2 linked regions of the Nordella sp. HKS 07 genome follow. The protein of the gene in region 2 interacts with the protein of the main gene of each other region in a pairwise test. Links are inferred from orthologs where the notes say so. Each region holds a gene or a part of one and is shown on either strand. Other genes may lie near its edges.

Region 1 (6,450 bases), 6.0 Mb from region 2 along the record:
TGGCCCGACTGCTCGCCGCCGATATTGAACCCATGCTGACGCATATGTTCCACCACATAGCGATCGCCCACCTTGGTGCGCGCCAGCGTGAGCTTGCGGTCGGTCAGATGACGCTCGAGACCCAGATTGGACATGATTGTGGCGACGAGCCCGCCACCGGCAAGACGCTGCTGCCTGTGCCAGGAGGTCGCGATCAGGGCCATCAGTTGATCGCCATCAACGAGCCGGCCGTGCTCATCGGCGATCACGACGCGATCGGCGTCACCGTCGAGCGCGATGCCGATATCGGCGCGCGTCTCGATCACCTTGGCCGACATCGCCTCGGGCGCCGTCGACCCGCACTTCTCGTTGATGTTGAATCCGTTCGGATCGTTGCCGATGGGAATGATCTCGGCGCCGAGTTCCCAGAGGGCGGCGGAGGCGACCTTGTAGGCGCCGCCATTGGCGGTATCGATGACAATGCGCAGGCCTTCGAGGCGCAGATCCTTCGGGAAGGTGCGCTTGGCGAATTCGATATAGCGGGCCTGCGCGTCCTCGATGCGCTTGGCGCGGCCGAGCTTGTCCTGGGGGGCCGCGAGGCTCGCGCCGTCCGCCGTGTCGACCAGCTTCTCGATCGCCAGTTCCTGATCATCCGACAGCTTGTAGCCGTCCGGCCCGAACAGCTTGATGCCGTTGTCGTAATACGGATTGTGCGACGCCGAGATCATGATGCCGAGATCGGCGCGCAACGACCTCGTCAGCATGGCGACGGCAGGCGTCGGCAGCGGACCGAAGAGGAACACATCGACACCGGCCGAGAGCAGACCGGCGGTCAGCGCCTGTTCGATCATGTAGCCCGAAAGCCGCGTATCCTTGCCGATCACCGCGCGATGGCGATGGCTTCCCTTGGAGTAGACGCTGCCGGCCGCGAGGCCGATCTTCATCACCATATCGGGCGACATCGGCGCGCGGTTGGCGACGCCACGCACACCATCGGTTCCGAAATACTTGCGGGACATGGCTTTCCTTTTCTCCAGTTCACCCAGCCTATAGCAGATCACATCCTGCTAGATCACGATGAGTTTGGATTGAGGCGATCCAAACTCATTAACGTGATTGATTCTTATATGTTAGCGCGGGATTCTTGCGAAAAACCGGTGCCCGCTTTTTCGCATCCCACGCTCATGGTTAAAGTCCGCTGCTCTCCGGATCGGCGGCTGCCAACGCCACCGCCAATGCCTGCCGGGTCCCCTTGACATCGTGGACGCGCAGAATCTGGGCGCCGTTGAGGGCGGCATGAAGGGCGCCGCCGACGGAACCGAATACCCGCTGGCCCGCATTCTTCTCAGCCGTCAGCGCGCCGGTGAAGGCCTTGCGCGACAGTCCGACCAGGAGAACGGCGCCCAGCCCGTGGAACAGTGTCAGCTCGTTGAGCAGCGTCAGATTGTGGCGGAAGGTCTTGCCGAAGCCGATACCGGGATCGATTGCGATGAGCCGGCGGGGTATCCCTGCCGCCTCACACGCGGCGATGCGGCCGGCCAGCATATCGAAGACATCGAGCGTCACATCGTCATAGACGGGATTGACCTGCATCGTCTTCGGATCGCCCTGAGAATGCATGATGACCACCGGCAGATCGACATCCGCCGCGGCTTTGAGACTGTCCGAATCGTACGATAGGGCGGAGACGTCATTAATGATTGCGGCACCGACCGCCGCGGTGCGGCGCATGACCTGCGGCTTGCGCGTATCGACTGACACGCAGTGCCCGCCTTTCGCCAGGGCCCCGATGACGGGCAGGATGCGCGCAATCTCCTGGTCGGCCGTGACTGCGTCGGAGCCGGGACGGGTCGATTCTCCGCCGATATCGAGAATGTCGGCGCCTTCGCCGGCAAGCCCGAGACCATGGGCGACAGCCTCCACAGTGGTTGCCAGTTCGCCGCCATCGGAGAAAGAATCAGGGGTGACATTGACGATGCCCATGAGCTTCGGCCGACCCATCGCCAGGCCGGCGAAATCGGGGCGCGGGCTTTCGATCAAGGCGAGCCGTTCGCCGTGGTTGCGCGCTTCGGCGTAGGGAATGACGCTTCGCCTGACATGCGCGCCATCGCGCTCGATGAGCTCGGCTTGCGTGAAGGCGATGAAATCCGAACCGCCAAGCGCGCCGCCCTGGCCAGCCGCGATCGCCCGGCGCGCATCGGGTCCATAGAGAAGGCTGAGTGGTCGCAGATAGAGGGTCATGTACGACTTACCCTCGCCCCGCATCAGCAGGGAGAGGGAGGGCCCCATTGCCGAGCAATGGGAGGAGTGAGGGGCAAGCCCTGAGATCCGCGAGTTGCGAACGGAAAGTGGTTCTGCAGCGAGAGAAGAGAAGTGGATCTGAAATAGAATGCTCTTCGAAGCGCATGCCCCTCACCCTTCCCGCCGCTTCGCGTCGGGCCCCTGCCCTCTCCGCGCTGCAGCGGGGAGAGGGATGAAGGCATCGACCGATTGCCTCAGCCCTGCGGCTGCGGCTCCATTTCGCCAGTTGCCGGACCGCTTTTCGGACGCCCGGTGACCGGGACCGAGGATGCCTTGTCCGGCTTCTTGTGTCCGCCGCTCTGATCGTCGCGCTGGATCTTCTCGCCCTTGAGGACGAGCTTCACCTCATCGCCCGACAGCGTCTCGAATTCGAGCAGCGCCTTGGCCAGCGCATGCAGCTTGTCGGTGCCGTTTGTCAGGATCTCGCGCGCCTTGCGCTCGCCATCCTCGATGAGCTTGCGGATTTCGGCATCGATCAGCGAGGCGGTCTCGTCTGACAGGTTCTTTGTCTGGGTCACCGAATGGCCGAGGAAGACCTCCTGCTCATTGCCGTTGTAGCGCACGCGGCCGAGCTTGTCGGACATGCCCCACTCCGTGATCATGGCGCGCGCCAGCTGCGTCGCCATCTGGATGTCGCCGGTGGCGCCGTTGGTGACGTTCTTCTCGCCGCCGAGGATCAGTTCCGCCTCGCGGCCGCCGAACAGCACCGCGAGCCGCGCCTCGCACCATTCGCGGGTACGCGAATAGCGGTCGCCCTCGGGAAGGTTCATGGTGACGCCGAGCGCACGCCCGCGCGGGATGATCGTGACCTTGTGGAGCGGATCATAGGGCACCGAGAGACCGACAATGGCATGGCCGGCTTCGTGATAGGCGGTGTTGCGACGTTCCTCCTCGCTCATCACCAGCGAGCGGCGCTCGGCGCCCATCATGACCTTGTCCTTGGCGTCTTCGAATTCATGCTGGGTAACGAGGCGCTTGTTGCGCCGGGCCGCCAGCAAGGCCGCCTCATTGACGAGATTGGCGAGATCGGCGCCCGAGAAACCAGGCGTTCCGCGCGCCAGCACCTTGGGATCGATATCCGGCGCCAGCGGCACATTGCGCATATGCACGCGCAGGATCTGTTCGCGCCCGATGATGTCGGGATTGGGAACGGTGATCTGGCGGTCGAAGCGGCCGGGGCGCAGCAGCGCCGGGTCGAGCACGTCGGGCCGGTTGGTGGCGGCGACCAGGATCACGCCTTCATTGGCCTCGAAGCCATCCATTTCGACGAGCAGCTGGTTGAGCGTCTGCTCGCGCTCGTCATTGCCGCCGCCGAGGCCGGCGCCACGATGCCGGCCGACCGCGTCGATTTCATCGATGAAGATGATGCAAGGGGCGTTCTTCTTCGCCTGCTCGAACATGTCGCGCACCCGCGACGCACCGACGCCGACGAACATTTCGACGAAGTCGGAGCCCGAGATGGTGAAGAAGGGAACATTCGCCTCGCCCGCGATGGCGCGCGCCAGCAACGTCTTGCCGGTGCCCGGAGGGCCGACCAGCAGCGCGCCCTTCGGAATCTTGCCGCCGAGACGCTGGAACTTATGCGGATCCTTCAGGAATTCGACGATCTCCTGCAGGTCTTCCTTCGCCTCGTTGACGCCCGCCACGTCCTCGAAGGTCACGCGGCCGTGGCGTTCGGTGAGGAGCTTGGCCTTGGACTTGCCGAAGCCCATGGCCTTGCCGCCGCCCGATTGCATCTGGCGGATGAAGAACACCCACACGCCGATGAGGAGCAGCGTCGGCAGCCAGTAGAGCAGAGCATTGGAGAGGAACGAGTCGCTCTGCGCCGGCTTGGCGTTGAATGTGACGTTCTTCTCCTTGAGCAGCGTGATCAAACCGTCATCGGCAGGCGCGTATGTCGCGAACGTATCGTTGTTGCTGAGCTTGCCGGTGAGATAGGAGCTGCCGAAGCCGGCTTCGGTGATGGTGACGGTCTGCACCTCACCCGCACTCACCTTGCTGAGGAACGTCGAATAGTCGATGTCCTTGCTGTTGGAGCGCGAGGCCTGGCCCTGGAACAGGCTGAACAGGGCAAACAGCAGGATCGCGATGACGATCCAGACGGCGAAGTTGCGGAAATTATTCACGTGGTTCCTCTCTAAGGGGCGCACCAGGGCGCAAGACCGAAGACTTGGGCCGATCCTGCCGCCCAAAAGTTAAATCTAACATAGGGATGCGGGCCAGGATTGCCAAGCGTAGCGGCAATCCGCACTTGCATTAAAGGTCAATTTTCTGAAATTCCGCCTGCGCTTGCAACCCGGGCGAGACGGTTTGTCCCAGATAGCCGATGGATGGAACGGCGGCGATCTCTCCCGCCTGGAGGAGGGCCGGCAGCCCATCCTGCACGAAAGCCGGGATGGCCGGGTTGCGCGGCACTTTCAGGCCAAGCACCGGCAGGATAACGACGTCGCGGCAGGCCTGGCCGACACTGATCTTGAACCGGTTGTCCCACAGGACGCTCTGGCCTGGAGCCAGAAGCACCGGCGTCCGGCTGATCCGGCCGGCCTCCCGCCCGATCAGCAGGTGCCGCTGGCGCAGGGCGATACGGCAGCCGGCGAGGGTCCGCGCCTCGCTGCCGCTTTGCCGCAGCCTGTGATGAAGGGCCTCGACCGCCATGAGCCGCGGCGGCTCATCGCCACCCCCCAGACGCCCGAGCAGCCGTTCGAGAAGCTGGATGGCCACTTCCTCATCGAGCTTGCGGAAGGCGGCGAGCGCAACCATGGCGAAACCTTCCGGTCTGAGCTCCACATGGCGCGCCATGAAGTCGCGGGCCAGTTCCTCGATCGGATGCAGCGCCCGCTCGAGGCGGGCCGCCGAGCGTGCCACGGCTTCGGGGGTAAGGCCGAACTCGGCCAGGAGCGGCATCGCCTTGCGCAGGCGCACCCGCTCGAAGCGCTCGTCCTGGTTGCTTGGATCCTCGATCCAGGGATGAGCGGCGGCGGCGAGCGTCGCCCTGAGCTCGGCCCGGCTCGTATGCAGCAAGGGTCGCTCGAGAACGACCGGCCCGGCCTCGTCGGTGCGCATGCCGGCGAGCCCTCTGATTCCGCTGCCGCGCGCCAGCCGCATGAGGAAGGTCTCGGCCTGGTCCTCACGTGTATGTGCGGTTACCAGCATGCTGGCCCCCTGCGCCAGGCACCAGTCGCGCATCAGTCCATAGCGGATCTCGCGCGCTTTGGCCTGGAGCGCGCTGCGGGGTTTGCCGCCAGTCCAGCTGAGGATGCGGGCATCGAGGCCGAGCGCCTGCGCCCAGCCTGTGACGGTCCGGCATTCGCCCGCCGCCTCCGGCCGCAAGCCGTGATCGACGGTGAGAACGGTGATCCTGGGCGGATGCGCGAGCGTGTTGGACCAGCGCGCCACGAGCCACATGAGGGCCGTCGAATCGCTGCCGCCCGAAACGGCGAGCGCGACATGGGCATGGAAGGACAGGCTTTCGAGAAGCGCTTTCGCGGCGTCTTGGCTGATCGGCGAGGCTGCCTCAGCAGCCGGCACGCTTGATCTCCGACTGCGCCCGCTTCTTGGCCTCGGCCGCCTTCGGGAACTGCGAGCTCACCTGCATATAGGCGGCACAGGCCTGCTCCTTCTGGCCGAGCCTGTTCAGCGAGAGGCCGAGCTTGAGGAGGCTGTCGGCCGCCTTGCGGCTCTTCGGGAAGTCGCGATAGCCGGACAGGAAGGCTTGCGCCGCCTGCTTGTAATCGCCCTGCACATAATAGGTCTCGCCCAGCCAATATTGTGCGTTGCCGGCAAGGCTGTGGTCGCGATGCTGCTCGAGAAAGCCGCGGAAACCGACTTCGGCGTCGCCGAACTGGCGCCGCAACAGGCTCTCATAGGAGCGCTCATAAATGACTTCGGGATCGGCCGAGGCCGCAGCGCCGAGCGCCACCGTCTCGACCTTTTCGGGCACGAGATCATTGCCGCCGTCGCCATGGGCCGGGGGAACCAGAACTTGGCCGCCGCCATTTTCGACGCTGGCCGGCGGTACGAGCACCTGGCCTTCAGTGCCGCCGCCCGGAGGCACGAGCACCTGACCTTGGAACTCGCTGTTGGCATCCGTCTGATAGCCGTTATTGCCCTGCTGATAGGACGTGCTGGGAATCGTGCCGAGGATCTTGGGGCCGGGCGCCTTCTGCGTCT
Region 2 (6,582 bases):
GCGGTCCGGGCGCTTCCGCCGGGACCGAGAGCACCAAGGCGAAGGCCAAGAAGGCGGCGGCGGGCGACGATGCGGCCAAGGGCCTGACCTCCAAGCAGTGCGGCGCCAAATATCAGGCGGCCAAGGAGGCCGGCACTCTCGGCGATATGAAGTGGAACGACTTCCGCAAGGCCGAATGCGGTCCGGGCGCTTCCGCCGGAATCGAGACGACCACGGCAAAGACCAAGAAGGCCGCGGCTTCGCAAGATGAGACGGCCAAGGGCCTCACCTCCCAGCAATGCAGTGCGAAATATCAGGCCGCCAAGGCAGCCGATGCGCTCAATGGGATGAAGTGGAACGACTACCGCAAGGCCGAATGCGGGCCCGGCGCATCTGCGGCATTCGAGGCGCCCAAGGCCACCAAGGCCTCCACCAGTTCAGGCGGCGGCCTGTCGATGAAGGATTGCAGCGCCAAGTATCAATCCGCCAAGGAGTCGGGCTCGCTGGGCGGGCTCAAGTGGAACGACTTCCGCAAGGCCAAATGCGGTGCTGGGGCGGCTGATGACGAGACGGTGCCGGCGGAGAGCGAGGCCAACTACACCAACGAACCCGAAACGCCGGCGATCGCTGCGCCAAGCGGTGTCAAATTCCCGCGTGCCGTCTCCTCCAAATACTCAAGCGAGCCGGAAGGCAAGGCCCGCATGCATACCTGTCTCCAGCAATACTACGCCAACAAGGACAACAACGCGTTGGGTGGCCTGAAGTGGATCCAGAAGGGCGGCGGCTATTACAGCCTGTGCAACGCCCGCCTGAAGAGTGGGACGAGCTGAAGCTGCGGAACAATACAATCAATAAGCAAAGAGAGCGCCGCTTCGGCGCTCTCTTCGTTTCGAGTTATGAACTGGGCCGCCTCAGTCGTTCTTGATCCGGACCGCGATGAAGCGCATTTCGCTCTGCTTGCCGCCCTTGGCGATGAACAGCAGCACCGATTTCTTCGAAGCGCCCTCGGCGTCCTTGACGCGCGCCGTCACGTCTCCCGGAGTCTTGACTGACTTCTGACCCGCTTCGGTGATGACGTCGCCCGGCTCGATGCGCTTCTCTGCCGCCGGCCCGTTGGGGTCGACCTCGGTGACGATGGCGCCCTCCAGGCCCTCATCGATCTTGAAGCGCTGGCGCTGCTCGTCGGTGATGATGGAGAGCTTCATGCCGAGCGTGTCGGCCGTATCCGCCGACGCACCCGCTTCCGGATTGGCGGCGGCGATGACCTTCTCGCCATCCTCGAGGCGACCGACCTCGGCCGAAAGCTCGACCGGCTTGCCCCCGCGCATCACCTTGACCACGACCTTCTTCCCGATCGGCGTGTCAGCGACGACCCGTGGCAGGTCTTTCATCTCGTGAATGGGTTTGCCGTCGAATTCGGTGATCACGTCGCGCGGTTTGAGGCCGGCCTTCTCGGCGGGCCCGGTCGGCGTCACTTCCGCCACCAGGGCGCCTTGTGTCTTGCCGAGATCGAGGCCTTCAGCGAGATCGTCGGTAAGCGACTGGATGCGCACGCCGAGCCAGCCGCGCCGCGTCTCGCCATATTTGACCAACTGGTCGACGACGCCCTTGACGGTGGCGGAAGGAACCGAGAAGCCGATGCCGACCGAGCCGCCGGAGGGCGAATAGATGGCGGTGTTCACACCCACGACGTCGCCATTGAGGTTGAACAGCGGTCCTCCGGAATTGCCCTTGTTGATGGCGGCGTCGGTCTGGATGAAATCGTCATAGGGGCCGGCATTGATGTCACGGTTGCGCGCCGAGACGATGCCGAGCGACACCGAGCCGCCGAGTCCAAAGGGATTGCCGATGGCGAGCACCCAGTCGCCGACCCGGAGCTTGTCGGAATCGCCGAAGCTCACCGCGGTGAGCGGCTTGTCAGGCTTGACCCGGAGCACTGCGATATCGGTCTTGGCATCGCGCCCGACCAGCTCCGCCTTGAGATTGGTGCCGTCATTGAGAATGATGCTGATATCTTCCGACTGCTCGATCACATGGTTGTTGGTGACGATGAGACCCGAGGCGTCGATCACGAAGCCTGAGCCTTGCGAATTGACGGTACGGGGTTCCGGCTTCCCGCCCGGGCGCTGGCGCTTGAAGAAATCCTCGAACATGTCGCGGAAAGGAACATCGGGAGGCAGCTCGGGGATCTGCAATTGCACGCCGCCCGCCACCTTCTGTGTCGTGGCGATCGAGACGACCGCCGGCGAGAGCTTCTCAGCGAGATCTGCGACGGTCGGAAGCTGTTGAATTTGTTGGGCTTGTGCCGGCACCTGCGGCACGAAACCGTCAAAGGCAGCGAACGCCAGAGGCGCAGCCACCGCCGCGGCCAGAACCCGTTTCACCGTTCCATTCATAACCTTAGATCTCCGTCATCACATCGTCAGGTGAGTAAGCGTCCATTGCCTTGTGCCTGCAAGCGCTGGCTGGATCACGATTTCATGATCCAAGTACCGACCTCGCCAGCCAGACCAGGCCCACGCCGAAGGCCGCAGCGATGAGCCCACCCAGTCTCAAGCTATCGTCGGAAGTGTTCTGCATCAACGCGATCACCGCCTTCAGATGGCCCGGAACAAAGGCAGAAAGAAGGCCCTCGATCACGAAGACGAGACCGAGGGCCGTGATGAAATCGCTCATGATGTCCAGCAGCTAGGGCGTTGCCGGCTTGGCCTTATCCATGCCGAGATATTTGAAGAAATCCGAATCCGGCTTCAGCACCATGGTGGTGCCCGGGTCCGACAGGCTGTTCGTATAGGCCTGCATCGACCGGTAGAAGTCGAAGAATTCCGGATCCTTCTGGAAGGCATCGGCGAAGATGCGGTTGCGTTCCCCTTCGCCCTCGCCGCGGATGACCTCCGACTGGCGCTGGGCGTCGGCCAGCTTCTCCGTATAGGCGCGGTCGGCCTGAGCCATGATCTCGATCTTGCGCGCCTCACCGCGGCCGCGCAGGTCCTTGGCCTCGGCGATGCGTTCCGAGCTCATCCGCTCATAGGTGTTCTTCAGCACCTCGTCCATGAGATCGGTGCGCACGATGCGGACATCGACGATCTCGATGCCGTTATTGAGCGCTTCGGCGCGTACCTGATCGCGGATCTCGCGCATCATCACGGCGCGGTCCTTGGACAGTGCCGCATCGAAGGTGCGCTTGCCGTAGGTCTGGCGCAGGGCGGCATCGAGACGGGTGCGGATGCGGTCCCAGGCGCGCGTCAGGTCGGCGCCCACGGTCTCGCGGAAGCGCTGCGCATTGACGACGCGCGCCATGGTGACGGCGTCGACGAGATAGCGCCGGCCGTCCACCACCTGGACGCTCATATTGTCGCTCGTCCACAGGATCATGCGGTTTTCGATCGGCACCACTTCGTCTGCGAACGGGACCTTGAAATAGAGCCCCGGCTTCTCGACGATGCGGTTGATCTCGCCGAAGCGCAGCACCAGCGCTTTCTTGCGCTGATCGACGATGAACGTGGAAGACCAGACGACCAGCGCCAGGATGACGACGATGACGACGCCGAAGGATTTGAAGAAGTTCATTGGCTCGCTCCTTGCGCCGGCGTCGTCGTGCTGTTTTGGCGTTTCTGGATTTCCGGCAGCGGCAGATAGGGAACCACGCCCTGACCGTCGCCTTCGATGATCACCTTGTTCGATTTGGAGAGGATGCCCTCCATCGTTTCGAGGAACATGCGCTTGCGCGTCACGTCCTGCGCCTTGGCATACTCTTCATAAACGCTGAGGAAGCGCTGCGCTTCACCCTGGGCTTCGAGCGTCACACGGGCCTTGTAACCCTTGGCGTCCTCGACCAGCTTGGCGGCTTCACCTTCGACGAGGCGACGGCGCTGATTGGCGTATTGGTCAGCTTCGTTGATAGAGCGGGCGAGATCCTGCTCGGCGCGCTGCACTTCTTCAAAAGCGTCGAGCACTTCCGCCGGCGGGTCGGCCTTTTCGAGCTTGAGGCCGGTGATGAGAATGCCGGCGCCATAGCTGTCGAGCGTGGTCTGGCTGATGCCCATGACCTGGTCCTGGGCGGCGAGACGGCCGGTGGTGCGCACTTCCTCGGCCGGCGTGCGGCCGACGATTTCGCGCATGGCGCTCTCGGCCACGACTCTCACCAGCTTCTCCTGGTCGCTCACATTGAAGAGATATTCTTCCGGATTCTTGATCTTCCACAGAACCGTGAAGCGGATATCGACCAGGTTCTGATCGCCGGCCAGCATCAGCCCTTCATTGGCGACGGCGCCGATCGAGGTCTGGCGTTCGGATTCGACCTGTACGGTTTCGAGCGTCTCGACCGGCCAGATGGCGAAATGGAGGCCCGGATTGACGGTGCGGGTATAGCTGCCGAGCCGGAGCACAACGCCGCGTTCATCCGCCTGTACCTGATAGACGCTGTTGAAGGCGACGAGCGCCAGAAGGGCGAGAACGAAGATCACCCAGGTGCCGCGCCCACCGGCGCCACCGGGCAGGATGTTCTTGAGACTGTCCTGACCCTTGCGGATCAGCTCGTCGAGGTCAGGTGGCGTGGGGCCGCGATTACCGCCGGAGGGGCCTCCAGGCCCCTGTCCCCAGGGACCTTGTCCCCAAGGGCCTTTATTGCCCCCGCCACCGCCATCCTTGTTCCACGGCATTGAATCTCACCCTTGTCGTTATGCGTCGCGCTCATATAGGAATTTGGAGCGACGGAGTCCAATGCGCAAATTCATGCGCAAGCGGTCTGTTTCCCGCCCGCAGCACCCTTGGCGGCGGCCGCTGTTGCTTTAGCCGCGGCAAGAAGGCCAGTCTCGAAGGCGCCATGCGCGGTCGCATGGAACGAGGGATGCACATGCTCGCCGGCGAGGAAGATACGCTCGGCGATGGGATTTGCAAAATTGCGGCGCGAGAGGCCCCGGCCGGGCTTGGCGCAGGAATATGCCCCATTGATAAAAATGTCGGAAGACCAATGGGTTGCGGTGGCTTTCTTGACTCTTTTTCTTAAGTCCGAGCCGAAGGCGCGCACAAGCGCCGCCAGCGCGAAATCGACCATTCCGGCCTCCCCCTCGCGCTCCATTTCGCGGGCGAACTGTCCGCCGATATGGGTAATGGCGATCGGCCTTCTGAAGGGATGCAGCTCGAAATTGAGGGGGTGCGTCGTCGGCGCCACCGGATCAAAGATTTCGACATACGGCATGTCGAAGCCCTCGAACACTTTTCCGTCAAAGGCGATGGCGACTTTTTCATAGTACCCCATGGGCACGTCCTGCAGTGCCTGGGCGATGTCGGCGGGCATATCTGCAAGGACGAGCTTACCCGTCTCCAGCATGCGCGCCGGTACCGCCACGATGGCGGCCTTGGCGGTGATCGTGCCCTGATCCGTCTCGACCGTGACGCCCTCTCCCCGCGCCGTCACTTTGCGCGCCGCGACCCTCGTTGCAATGGGTAATCCTTCGGCGAGCCTGGCGATCAGCGCGCCATATCCGTCCTCGACCGCGAGGTTGAGGCCGGTGTCCTCATAGCTCCCTGCATCACGCGTAGATATCTCCTCGGGCTCAGCCGAATACATGAGGCTGAGCCAGTGCCGCGCCATCGGATACCAGGGATGCTGCGGGTCGAGCAGGCTCGCCGCCGGCACATCTTTGCCGGCACGCCCGGTGGCGGCCACCTCGCCCAACATGCCCCAGACATATTCCTCGTGTTGCTGCTCGGCCTTCCATTCGCCGTTCATGAAAGCCTTCATGACCCCTTCGCGCGGCTTCTTCAGGTATTTGTGGCCGATCTCCTCGGCGAGTTGGCGCAACACATTCTTGTCCGCCGAGTGGAACCAGTGGCAGCCATGGTCCCACAGATGGCCGAGGCTCGTCGCTTCGCTGAAGGCGCGCCCGCCGATGCGGTCCTTGGCTTCGATGATGAGGAAAGGAATGCCGGTCTTGGCCAGAGCACGTCCGGCGCCGACGCCGGCAGCCCCCGCCCCGATGACGACGATGTCGGGATTAGTCGGATATTGAACCATCATTCAATGATGCGGGGCTTAGCGCTTCCGGTCAAGCACGCGCAGGACGAAGCCCGCATCATCGCCTTCGGCTCGCACATGCGTCTCACGCGACGTCTCCTGCCATTGCGCGAAATCGAGCGGCGGAAAGATCGCGTCACCTTCGGGCTCGAGTTCAACCTCGGTCAGATAAAGCCGGTCCGCCATGGGCAGGAAGGCGCCGAATATCTCGCTGCCGCCAATGACGCAGATCTCTTCGGGTTGCGCTCGCCGCGCCTCAGCCAGCGCCGCATCGACGCTCGCGACGACGAAGGCGCCGGCTGCCGAATAATCGCGATGCCGGGTGATCACGATATTGAGCCGCCCGGTCAGGGGTCGCTTGGGCAGGCTCTCCCAGGTCTTTCGCCCCATGATCACCGGTTTGCCCATGGTGATCTGCTTGAAGCGCTTGAGATCGGAGGAGATGCGCCAGGGCAGCACGCCCTTGCGCCCAATGACGCCGTTGCGCGCAACCGCCACCACGAAGGCGATGCGTGGACGCGTCACGGCCTTGCCTCGGCGAACCGGATCAGCGCCTCGTCCGCCAAGCGGTAATAGCGCATCCC

The links.
Region 1: the proteins of hflC (region 2) and ftsH interact in binary tests that used the Escherichia coli proteins (3 or more experiments, as listed by UniProt). The link is inferred for Nordella sp. HKS 07 from one-to-one orthologs.

What each region holds. Positions count from the first base shown.
Region 1 is NZ_CP049258.1:695,741-702,190, forward strand. The notes cover bases 1,941-4,808. They hold ftsH (ATP-dependent zinc metalloprotease FtsH), read right to left. Parts: upstream 4,407-4,808; coding sequence 2,475-4,406; downstream 1,941-2,474. Other genes in these bases: folP (dihydropteroate synthase), read right to left, coding at 1,941-2,220; tilS (tRNA lysidine(34) synthetase TilS), read right to left, coding at 4,537-4,808. Outside these bases: glmM (phosphoglucosamine mutase), read right to left, coding at 1-998; more of folP, read right to left, coding at 1,168-1,940; more of tilS, read right to left, coding at 4,809-5,808; tol-pal system protein YbgF, read right to left, coding at 5,795-6,450. UniProt on the Escherichia coli protein: Acts as a processive, ATP-dependent zinc metallopeptidase for both cytoplasmic and membrane proteins. Plays a role in the quality control of integral membrane proteins.
Region 2 is NZ_CP049258.1:6,705,581-6,712,162, forward strand. What follows is about bases 1,609-4,608. They hold hflC (protease modulator HflC), read right to left. Parts: upstream 3,550-4,608; coding sequence 2,668-3,549; downstream 1,609-2,667. Other genes in these bases: G5V57_RS31790 (DegQ family serine endoprotease), read right to left, coding at 1,609-2,363; G5V57_RS31795 (DUF2065 domain-containing protein), read right to left, coding at 2,458-2,655; hflK (FtsH protease activity modulator HflK), read right to left, coding at 3,546-4,608. Outside these bases: G5V57_RS34690 (hypothetical protein), read left to right, coding at 147-809; more of G5V57_RS31790, read right to left, coding at 891-1,608; more of hflK, read right to left, coding at 4,609-4,640; G5V57_RS31810 (NAD(P)/FAD-dependent oxidoreductase), read right to left, coding at 4,712-6,001; G5V57_RS31815 (dihydrofolate reductase), read right to left, coding at 6,017-6,523; G5V57_RS31820 (GNAT family N-acetyltransferase), read right to left, coding at 6,520-6,582.